One region of the Gottfriedia sp. S16(2024) genome, then DNA from elsewhere that is predicted to be linked to it. Evidence: riboswitches for the same ligand, from Rfam matches in the RefSeq annotation. Region 1 holds a riboswitch; each other region holds the start of a gene.
The links. A riboswitch is a leader RNA that binds a small molecule or an ion and turns the genes downstream of it on or off. The one in region 1 is predicted to bind thiamine pyrophosphate.
Positions count from the first base shown of each region.

Region 2: it holds a riboswitch for thiamine pyrophosphate, as region 1 does, so the genes downstream of both, thiC (phosphomethylpyrimidine synthase ThiC) here and thiD (bifunctional hydroxymethylpyrimidine kinase/phosphomethylpyrimidine kinase) in region 1, are expected to answer to the same signal.
Region 3: it holds a riboswitch for thiamine pyrophosphate, as region 1 does, so the genes downstream of both, AB1282_RS00630 (ABC transporter substrate-binding protein) here and thiD (bifunctional hydroxymethylpyrimidine kinase/phosphomethylpyrimidine kinase) in region 1, are expected to answer to the same signal.

Region 1 covers NZ_JBFLUO010000001.1:1,623,476-1,626,760, reverse strand. Annotated here, with positions in the region: gene cytX (putative hydroxymethylpyrimidine transporter CytX) at 1-1,200, opposite strand, end outside; gene thiD (bifunctional hydroxymethylpyrimidine kinase/phosphomethylpyrimidine kinase) at 1,193-1,999, opposite strand; TPP riboswitch at 2,135-2,246, opposite strand; gene AB1282_RS07605 (FeoB-associated Cys-rich membrane protein) at 2,350-2,505, opposite strand; gene feoB (ferrous iron transport protein B) at 2,524-3,285, opposite strand, start outside.
Region 2 covers NZ_JBFLUO010000001.1:2,091,873-2,095,157, reverse strand. Annotated here, with positions in the region: gene thiC (phosphomethylpyrimidine synthase ThiC) at 29-1,807, opposite strand; TPP riboswitch at 1,944-2,058, opposite strand; TPP riboswitch at 2,295-2,404, shown strand; gene AB1282_RS09790 (thiamine phosphate synthase) at 2,494-3,108, shown strand; gene thiO (glycine oxidase ThiO) at 3,092-3,285, shown strand, end outside.
Region 3 covers NZ_JBFLUO010000001.1:90,882-94,166, reverse strand. Annotated here, with positions in the region: gene hmpA (NO-inducible flavohemoprotein) at 1-254, opposite strand, end outside; gene AB1282_RS00640 (RrF2 family transcriptional regulator) at 441-884, shown strand; gene racE (glutamate racemase) at 967-1,758, opposite strand; TPP riboswitch at 1,989-2,098, shown strand; gene AB1282_RS00630 (ABC transporter substrate-binding protein) at 2,187-3,179, shown strand; gene AB1282_RS00625 (thiamine-binding protein) at 3,192-3,285, shown strand, end outside.

The sequences.
Region 1 (3,285 bases):
TGGAACAAGCTTATTAATAACAAACTGAACAACTATATAAATGACACAAATTAAAATCATACTTGGTACAGTAGCCCCAAGGAAGAAATCTAATTGTACAAACTTACGATAAATAAAAACTCCTAAAATCCATGTAATAACCGCAATCCAATCAATTTTCAACGATTTACTTATACTTGTTCTTTTTAGGATAAAATAGTCCGTTAATAAAATTGCATATAGCGGCGCAAAAAATGAACCAATTGTATATAAAAATCCTTCATACTTTTCAATTGGGAAAATAACGGCTAATAATGTTCCTATAGCTGTAACGATAAGGGCTATATGTTTTCCATTTAGTTTTGGAAAAATGGTTGTAACTGATATTCCGGCAGAATAAGCATCCATGAATGTTGTTGTAACAGTCGCTAGGACGACGATACCAACCGCAAATAATCCCAGATTTGCACTCATTAAAACAGCAACCGGGTCTACTTCATTAAATGCCAGTGCTGCGCCTAGCCCAATAATATACATCCAAGAGCTTCCAAACATATAACCTATAAAACTACCAATTGCTCCATCCTTTGTTGTCTTTGCAAATCGAGTATAATCACTAATTAATGGAATCCACGATAGTGGCATTATGACCGATAATTCAACTGCTTCTCCAAAAGATAATCCAGTAGTGCTTGGTTGAGTTAAGATTTTATCACTTTTAAAAATAACAAAACACAGTACAATTGTTAGAACAAATAATAAACAAACGGCTAAACTATTAAGTTTTTTTGAAGCATTTTGTCCAAAGTACAACCAGATCGCGATTAATACTCCAATTACTAAACACCAAACCCATAAGTGATCGAATTTATAATCTTTTATTGTAACTAAATTGATAGAGCGAGCCCCTGTTAAAATCATAATTGCTGTCCAGCCTAGTAACTGTAAAACATTTAAAATCGAAAACAAATAGCTACCGTAACTACCAAATGAAATTTTTGTAGATTCCATTGCTGACAATCTTTGCTGAGAACCAATGACTCCACCTAAAATGAGCAATAATGTTCCAAGTAAATGCCCTACTAAAATGGCCGTTAAACCTTTCTTAAAACCTAGTGGTGCTACTAGGGCACCAGTCATAATTTCCGCTACAGAAACTGCCGCACCAAACCAAAGTGTTGTAAAGTTCCACTTCGTCATTTTTGCATTTTGCTTAGACATGTTGAACGCCTGCCTTTTCATACAATGAGTAGAAATGATGGACAGGACCTACTCCTTTTCCAATTGAAAAGGAATGTTGGATTGCTAATGTTATATAGTTTTTCGCCTCTCTAATTGCCTCATTTAATTCAAGTTCATTTGCTAAATTAGATGTGATCGCTGAAGATAAAGTACAACCTGTACCGTGGGTATTAATTGTATTAATTCTAACGCTGTTAAAGCTTGTAAACTCCTCACCGTTAAAACAAATATCGGTCGCTTCACCTTCTAGATGACCACCCTTTACAAGGACGTTCTTTGCACCTAATGAGTGAATTTGAATAGCAGCTTCTTTCATCTCTTCAATCGTTGTAATTTTTCTTCCAGTAATCACTTCTGCTTCAGGAAGATTTGGCGTAATAACAGTTGCTAAAGGAATGAGTTCTTGAATTAGAGCTTCCTTTGCATCTGGACTTAATAAGTCAAATCCACTTTTTGAAACCATAACTGGATCAACTACGATCTGCTTTGGTTTATATTGCTTAAGTTTCTCAGCAATTACTTTAATCGTCTCTATTTGAGATACCATTCCAATTTTTACAGCATCTACTTCTATATCAGTAAAAATTGCATCTAACTGACTAGCAATAATCTCTGGTGTCATATCTTGTACAGCGAACACTCCTTGCGTATTTTGAGCTGTTACAGCTGTAATTACACTCATTCCAAAAACATGATGAGCTGAAAATGTCTTTAAATCCGCTTGAATACCTGCACCACCACTTGAATCAGAGCCGGCTATCGTTAATACTTTTTTCAATTTTCTTCCCCCTATTTCATGAATAGAACTCTTTGATCTTACAGATAGAAGATGAAACTTGATTTTAAATACAAAAAAGCACAAATCCCATAAGGACTTGTGCTCGAACAAATCAATGTTATGAATACAAAAAATGTATTCTACCGTTCACTTTCCTACGCTGGCATTATCCAGATCAGGTTAAAGGGTCAAAGACTACCTGTGTCTTAATCTCAGCCGACCATTTACGGCACCCCTAGTACTATTCAATTATTTACTTTAATTACTTTATCATCTTAATTAATCCTCTAAATTTATTCAAGTATTTAGACTGATTCCTTTAAATTTTGTCTTTAAAGAAAACCATATTGCTATTTTGAATAATTAACTGTATCACAATTTGAACTACAAGTTTTTGCGATCGAGCAAGAGCCACATTTACCTTTTTTCGTTTTCTTTATATATCGTAAAAGTGTCCACCCTGCATATCCAAAAATAAGAGCTCCTATTATAATATTGACAATCATAAGTAGATACCCCTTTCTCTAGTAGCCTAAGAGACTTCCAACTTGATAGATAATTAATGCTAATATATATGCAATAACTAATGCATATCCAACTGAGAAATATGTCCATTTAGCTGAACCTGTCTCTTTACGAATTGTCGCAACTGTTGCTAGACATGGTACATACAATAAGACAAAAACCATAAAGCTAAATGCGGAAAGTGCAGAAAACTGTGTTGACAGTATTCCTTGTAAAGAATGTGCATTTGGCACGTGATAGATAATATTCATAGCAGATACGACAACCTCTTTAGCTAAAAATCCTGTTAGTAAAGAAGCACCTGCTTGCCATGTACCAAATCCTAAAGGTGCAAGTATTGGTGTAAGTATACCCCCAATCATTGCTAAAAAGCTATCATCCATCGAAACACCGAAACCACTTGGTCCCATATAAGATAATAACCATATAGCTACAGAACCACCAAAAATAAACGTACCAGCTTTTCGAATAAAGCCCTTCCCTTTGTCCCATGTGCTTCTAAACAAAGCTTTACCTTGTGGCATACGGTATGGTGGAAGTTCTACGACAAATAATGAAAACTCACCTTTTAATATAGTAGATGAAAAAACCTTAGCTAATATTAATGCAACTACGATTCCAAGTATATACAGTGAAAAAACAACTATTGCTTGATTTTTCGCAAAAAACGCTCCAACGAATAGTGCGTATACTGGTAATCGTGCCGAACAAGACATTAATGGTGTTAACAAAATCGTGAGTAGTCTCTCTCTAGGCTGTTC
Region 2 (3,285 bases), 470 kb from region 1:
CTACCCTATTCATATAAGGCTCACACCCTTATTGATAGATTTCCCCGCCTTGTTTTCTAAATTCAAGTGCTTTTTCTTTCATTCCTTCTTCAATGATTGAACCATTCTGAAGTTCTTCTTGTTTTACTATATCTCGAATATCTTGTGAAATTCTCATACTACAGAATTTTGGACCACACATTGAACAAAAATGCGCTGTTTTAGCTCCTTCGGCAGGTAATGTTTCATCATGATATTCAATTGCTCTTTCAGGATCAAGAGAAAGATTAAATTGATCACGCCATCTAAATTCAAATCTAGCTTTTGAAAGTGCATCATCTCTTTTTTGTGCACCAGGGTGTCCTTTTGCTAAGTCAGCTGCATGCGCCGCTATTTTGTATGTAATAACTCCTACTCTTACGTCTTCTTTATTTGGAAGACCTAAATGCTCTTTCGGAGTTACATAACAAAGCATTGCAGTACCAAACCAACCAATCATTGCTGCACCGATTGCTGATGTAATATGATCGTATCCAGGTGCAATATCAGTCGTTAGCGGTCCTAAAGTATAAAATGGCGCTTCCTGACAAATTTCTAATTGTTTATCCATATTCTCTTTAATTAAGTGCATTGGTACATGTCCCGGTCCTTCAATCATAACTTGAACATCGTGCTTCCATGCAATTTTCGTTAACTCACCAAGTGTTTCTAACTCAGAAAATTGTGCTTCGTCATTTGCATCGGCAATTGAGCCTGGTCTCAGTCCATCTCCTAAAGAGAATGTTACGTCATAACGCTTCATAATTTCACAAATTTCTTCAAAATGAGTATACAAAAAATTCTCTTTATGATGAGCTAAACACCATTGAGCCAAAATAGACCCTCCACGAGATACAATTCCTGTCACTCGTTTTGCCGTTAATGGAATATAGCGTAATAATACACCCGCGTGAATTGTAAAATAGTCTACACCTTGTTCCGCTTGCTCGATTAGTGTATCTCTAAACACTTCCCAGCTTAAATCTTCAGCGATTCCATTAACTTTTTCAAGCGCTTGATAAATCGGAACTGTCCCTACTGGTACTGGAGAGTTTCGGATAATCCATTCACGTGTTGTATGAATATTCTTACCAGTAGAAAGATCCATCATCGTATCCGCACCCCAGCGAGTAGCCCATGTCATTTTTTCTACTTCTTCTTCGATTGAAGACGTAACCGCTGAATTACCTATATTGGCATTAATTTTCACATGAAAATTACGACCGATGATCATTGGCTCACTTTCAGGGTGATTAATATTCGATGGAATGACAGCTCTTCCCTTAGCAACTTCATCACGAACAAATTCAGCCGAAACATTTTCTCGAATCGCAATAAATTCCATTTCAGGTGTAATAATTCCTTTTCGAGCATAATGCATTTGAGTAATATTTCCATTCTCCTTTGCTCGTAACGGTTTTCTTTTTAACCCTTTAAATACTTCAACATTATGTTGATCTGACTCTTTTCTATATCCATTATCTTCAGGCTTTATTTCGCGCCCTTCATACTCTTCAACATCATTTCGTTCAATTACCCAGTTTTGTCTAATCGCCTTAAGTCCATTTCGAATATCAACTGAGCTAGCTGAATCTGTGTAAGGTCCGCTAGTGTCGTATACTCTAACTGGAGCATTTTCTTCTTCTCCAAAAGTGCCAGTTGTTGGGCTTAATTGAATCTCACGCATTGGCACCTTAATGTCAGGTCTAGATCCTTCAACATATACCTTCTTACTCCCTGAAAAACTAGACATGATGGAAAAATTCATTTCATTTACAGAATTGTTCATTTGATTTCATTCCCCTTTTTAATTAGTTTAAAAAGGACGAAATCCAATCCATTTAAAGCATGAAAAAAAGCCGGAATCTTATGTTTAAGACCCGGCTAAGTGTTAGCAAAACTACATTAATAATTATGTAATCATTAATGAAAATTTCTAACTTCCCCACGCTGGTATGAACCAGATCAGGTCCTGAGGGTTAAGAAACTTAATCACGTTTCTCTCTCAGCCCAATTAATTGGACACCCCTAGTCAATCTATTAAATTGTTCAAACTAAATATAAACCCATAAATTTAAAATGTAAATGTTTTTATTTCCCTAAATTTTTACAGAAACTCCAAACAAAAAAAAATTTTGGTTTTTTTATACTACTAAAAACACTTGATTCCACTATACTTCAAGCCCAATTTCTGGTAATAAAATGGGACTAGTAAAAATAAATTTAGTATTGAATATTATTTTTTATATGCTATGCTAAGATTAATTTTCATACATATTCATCACTAGGGGATCCCTTGATAAGGGCTGAGAATAAGGTAGTTACTTTTAAACCCTCAAAACCTGAACAGGCTAGTACCTGCGTAGGAAAGTGGCGCATTTTATACTTTTTTCGCGTGCAATGTAACCACTTTCTTTTTTTTAGGAAAGTGGTTTTTTTGTTTGAAAAAATTTTGCAAATGAAAGAGGCTGGGCCATGGAACTTATTGCAATTACAGATGATCAGCACTCAGTCGAAGTACTTGCTACAAAAATAATTCAAATAATCGATGCAGTCGACTATGTGCATATTCGTGAAAAGTCGAAAACGGCAATCGAGCTACTATCACTCTTAAATCTACTAAAAATAAACAAAGTAGATATGAAAAAAATTGTTTTAAATGATCGTTTAGATATAACTATTTTCTCTAACCTATCAAATATTCACTTACCGGGACATGGTCTTCCACTTGTTGATGTAAAAGAATATTTTCCTAATTTACGAGTAGGAAAATCAGTTCACACACTTACTGAAGCAATACAGGCAGAAAATGATAAAGCTGACTATATTCTGTACGGTCATTGTTTTGAAACAGAGTGTAAAAATGGATTAACACCTAATGGGATTGAACTAATTCCAGAAATGAAAAAAACGTTAACTATACCAATCTATGCAGTCGGCGGAATATTACCTGAACATATCCAGGTTCTAAAAGAGAACGAAATTGATGGTATAGCTGTCATGTCTGGCATATTTTCTGCCCGAAATCCTCTAGAAGCTGCGCTGCAATATTTTGAAAGGTGTAAATTCGCTTATGAACAAGAAATTTGAAGTTGTAGTAATTGGTGGTGGAATAATAGGTTGTTCCATTGCTTATTATCTAGCGAAAGAAAACATTCATGTCGCAGTTCTAGAAGGACAGCAAGTTGGACAGAAAACAACTAAGGCAGCTGCTGGAATGCTTGGTGCCCATTCCGAGTGGGATCACTCCGAGTCGTTTTTTACTTT
Region 3 (3,285 bases), 1.5 Mb from region 1:
TGCTTTTGCGCAATTTGTTTTACAACCGGAATAATTGTTGCTAGTTTATCAATGTTTTGTGCTGCAGCTAAAACAGTATTTGCAAGAGCTGTTTGTTGTCTACCTTTTTGTTGATTTGTATGATTGAATACATTTAATAATTCAGGATGATTAGTAAATAAATTTTTATAGAATACTTTAGTGATCTCTGTACCCTTTACTTCTAAGACCGGAACTGTTGACTTAATAATATCAATTGTTTTTTGAGATAGCATGAAAAATCCCCCTAATCACGTTTCAAAGTAGTATTGTAAATACATCTTTATCTTAGACCTAGAAATTATTTAAAGCAATATGTAAAATACTTCTTTTGTCATTTTTTTCGCAAAAATACATAAAAGTTTAAAAAATGTTCACAATTATGCTATGATTAAATTTAAATAAAACAGTGAGGACAAGTTATGCGTTTAACAACTTATTCGGATTACTCTCTTCGTGTACTAATATTTCTAAGCTCTGAGCCACGTGAAAAATTAGTTAATATTAAAGACATCGCTGAAGCTTATGGTATTTCTAAAAACCATTTAATGAAAATAATTTATAATTTAGGAAAGATGGGCTATATCGAAACGATACGTGGTAGAAACGGTGGAATCCGTTTAGCTAAATTACCTACAGAAATAAATATTGGTGAAATAATTCGTAAAACTGAAGAAGACTTTAATATTGTAGAATGTTTTGAGCACGGCAATACTTGTGTAATCACACCAGTTTGCTCTTTAAAACATATATTTAATAAAGCGTTGGATCAATTTTTACAAGTTTTAGATCAATATACATTGGATGATATTGTAAAGAACAATGCCATGCTTAAAGATTATTTTTCCATTAATACAAAGGAATAATATGACATTGAAGAGCGCACGCAATAAAAAAACACAAAAACCAACAAAGGATTACTTTGTTGGTTTTTTCATTTAGTATGGTCTATAGTTTTATATATTTTACGTTTTCCATCGGTTCTTGGAATAAAGATGACGCTATTTTACTAAAAATGGTTGGATCCCCGGTTGTAAAAAATTCATGTGAAGTGATTTCGGAGTTAGATAAGATATTTTGTTGATCTAGTATTGCACTTACCTCTAAAGCTGTTTCATCGCCAGAGCTAATAAGTTGGATCGATGGTCCCATCACTTTTTGAATAATTGGACCGAGTAGTGGGTAATGAGTACACCCTAGTATTAGGGTATCAATATTTGAATCAATAAGCGGTGCAAGAGTGTGCTTAACAATATCAAATATTTCAGGTTTATTGTAGTCCCCATTTTCAACAATCCCAGCAAACTCTGGACATGCCAAACCTTCAATTAAAACTTTGTCATTAATCCTCTTTAATGCAGAATGATAAGCTTTACTATTAATAGTAGCATTCGTTCCGATGACACCGATTTGGTCATTTTGTGTTAATTTTATTGCTGCTCTGGCACCTGGGCGAACAACACCAATGACCGGGATATGAAGTTTTTCCCGCATTTCATTTAAGACGACTGAAGTTGCAGTATTACAGGCGATGACTAACATTTTTATATCTTTTTCCAGTAGAAAATTAGTCATTTCCCAAGTGAATTCCCTAATTTCCGTATATGGTCGTGATCCGTATGGACATCTTGCTGTATCGCCTAAGTATAAAATGTCCTCTTTAGGTAATTGTCTTATAATTTGTTTGGCAACTGTTAAGCCCCCAACACCTGAGTCAATGACTCCGATTGGTTTATTCAAAAAATCCCCTCATTTTACTTAAATATTGTTGATGTAGTATATTCTTTATTCATATAAGATTTTACTATAAGAAATGATATTTTTGTTTATCATTCTCTTTTTAAAAATGTTATAATTTCATAGTTTTATTACGCCTATTAACTGAGTATTAAAACAATTAAACGCAAGTTAAAAATAATTCGTAAATTCAACCATTATCTGTTATATTAATGAGGAAAAGTTTATATATGAGAAAAATGTGGAGGAGCCGGTGTTGCTGGCTGAGATAGCGTCCTTAAGATGTTGACTCTTAGAACCTGATCTGGGTGATGCCAGCGTAGGGAACAGTATCTCTTTTAAGATATGTTTTTTACAGCGCATTCACGTCCGGGTTAATATCCGGGCGTTTTCTTTTTGTATAAACAAAGAACAAAAAGGAGATATAGATAATGAAAAAATTAGTAGTATTTTTAGTGGCTATTTGTTTAATGTTAACTGGATGTGGTCAAAACAAAACTACCACTACTAAAAAGACAAAGCAATTAAAAAAGGTGACTGTCGTACTAGACTGGACCCCGAATACAAATCATACTGGGCTATTTGTTGCTAAGGATAAAGGTTACTTTAAGGAACAAGGACTTGATGTAGATATAATCAACCCGGGAGAAACAGGAGCAGACCAATTGGTGGCATCTGGTAAAGCAGATTTTGGGGTTTCTTATCAAGAGTCAATTACACAAGCAAGAGTTCAAAATGTACCGATTGTTTCAATTGCAGCAATTATTCAACATAATACTTCTGGGTTTGCATCACCAGTGAAAAAAGAAATTAAGTCTCCAAAAGATTTCGTTGGAAAAACTTATGGTGGATGGGGTTCACCGGTTGAAAAGGCTATTTTAAAATCACTTATGTCAGAAGAAAATGCGAATGTTAATAAGTTAAATATCGTTAATATGGGCGATGCTGATTTCTTTACTGCAGTAAAAAGAGATATCGATTTTGCGTGGATTTATCAAGGATGGACAGGAATTGAAGCTGAGCTTCGTGGAGAAAAATTAAACATGATTTATTTAACAGATTATAGTAAAAAGCTAGATTACTATACTCCAGTTTTAGCTACGAATGAAAAAATGATTAGTAAAAATCCTAAAATTGTAAAAGCGTTTGTTGCTGCAGCGTCAAAAGGATATAATTTTGCGATTGATCATCCAAAAGAAGCTGCATCAATTTTAATAAAGGATAATCCGGATTTAGATAAAAAATTAGTTGAAAAAAGCCAAGAATGGTTAGCATCTAAATATAAAGATGATGCAAATCGTTGGGGTGAGCAAAAATTATCAGTTTGGAAAAACTATGCAGATTTCTTAGCTGAAAATAAATTATTAGAAGGAAACTTTAAGCCAAAAGAAGCATTTACGAATGATTTCTTACCAGCGAAATAAGGAGGAGTTAATATGCAAACTACTTTAATGAGTGTCCAAATTATACCGAAAACAAATAATATTGAGGATGTTATTCCAGCAGTTGATGAAGCGATTAAAATTATTG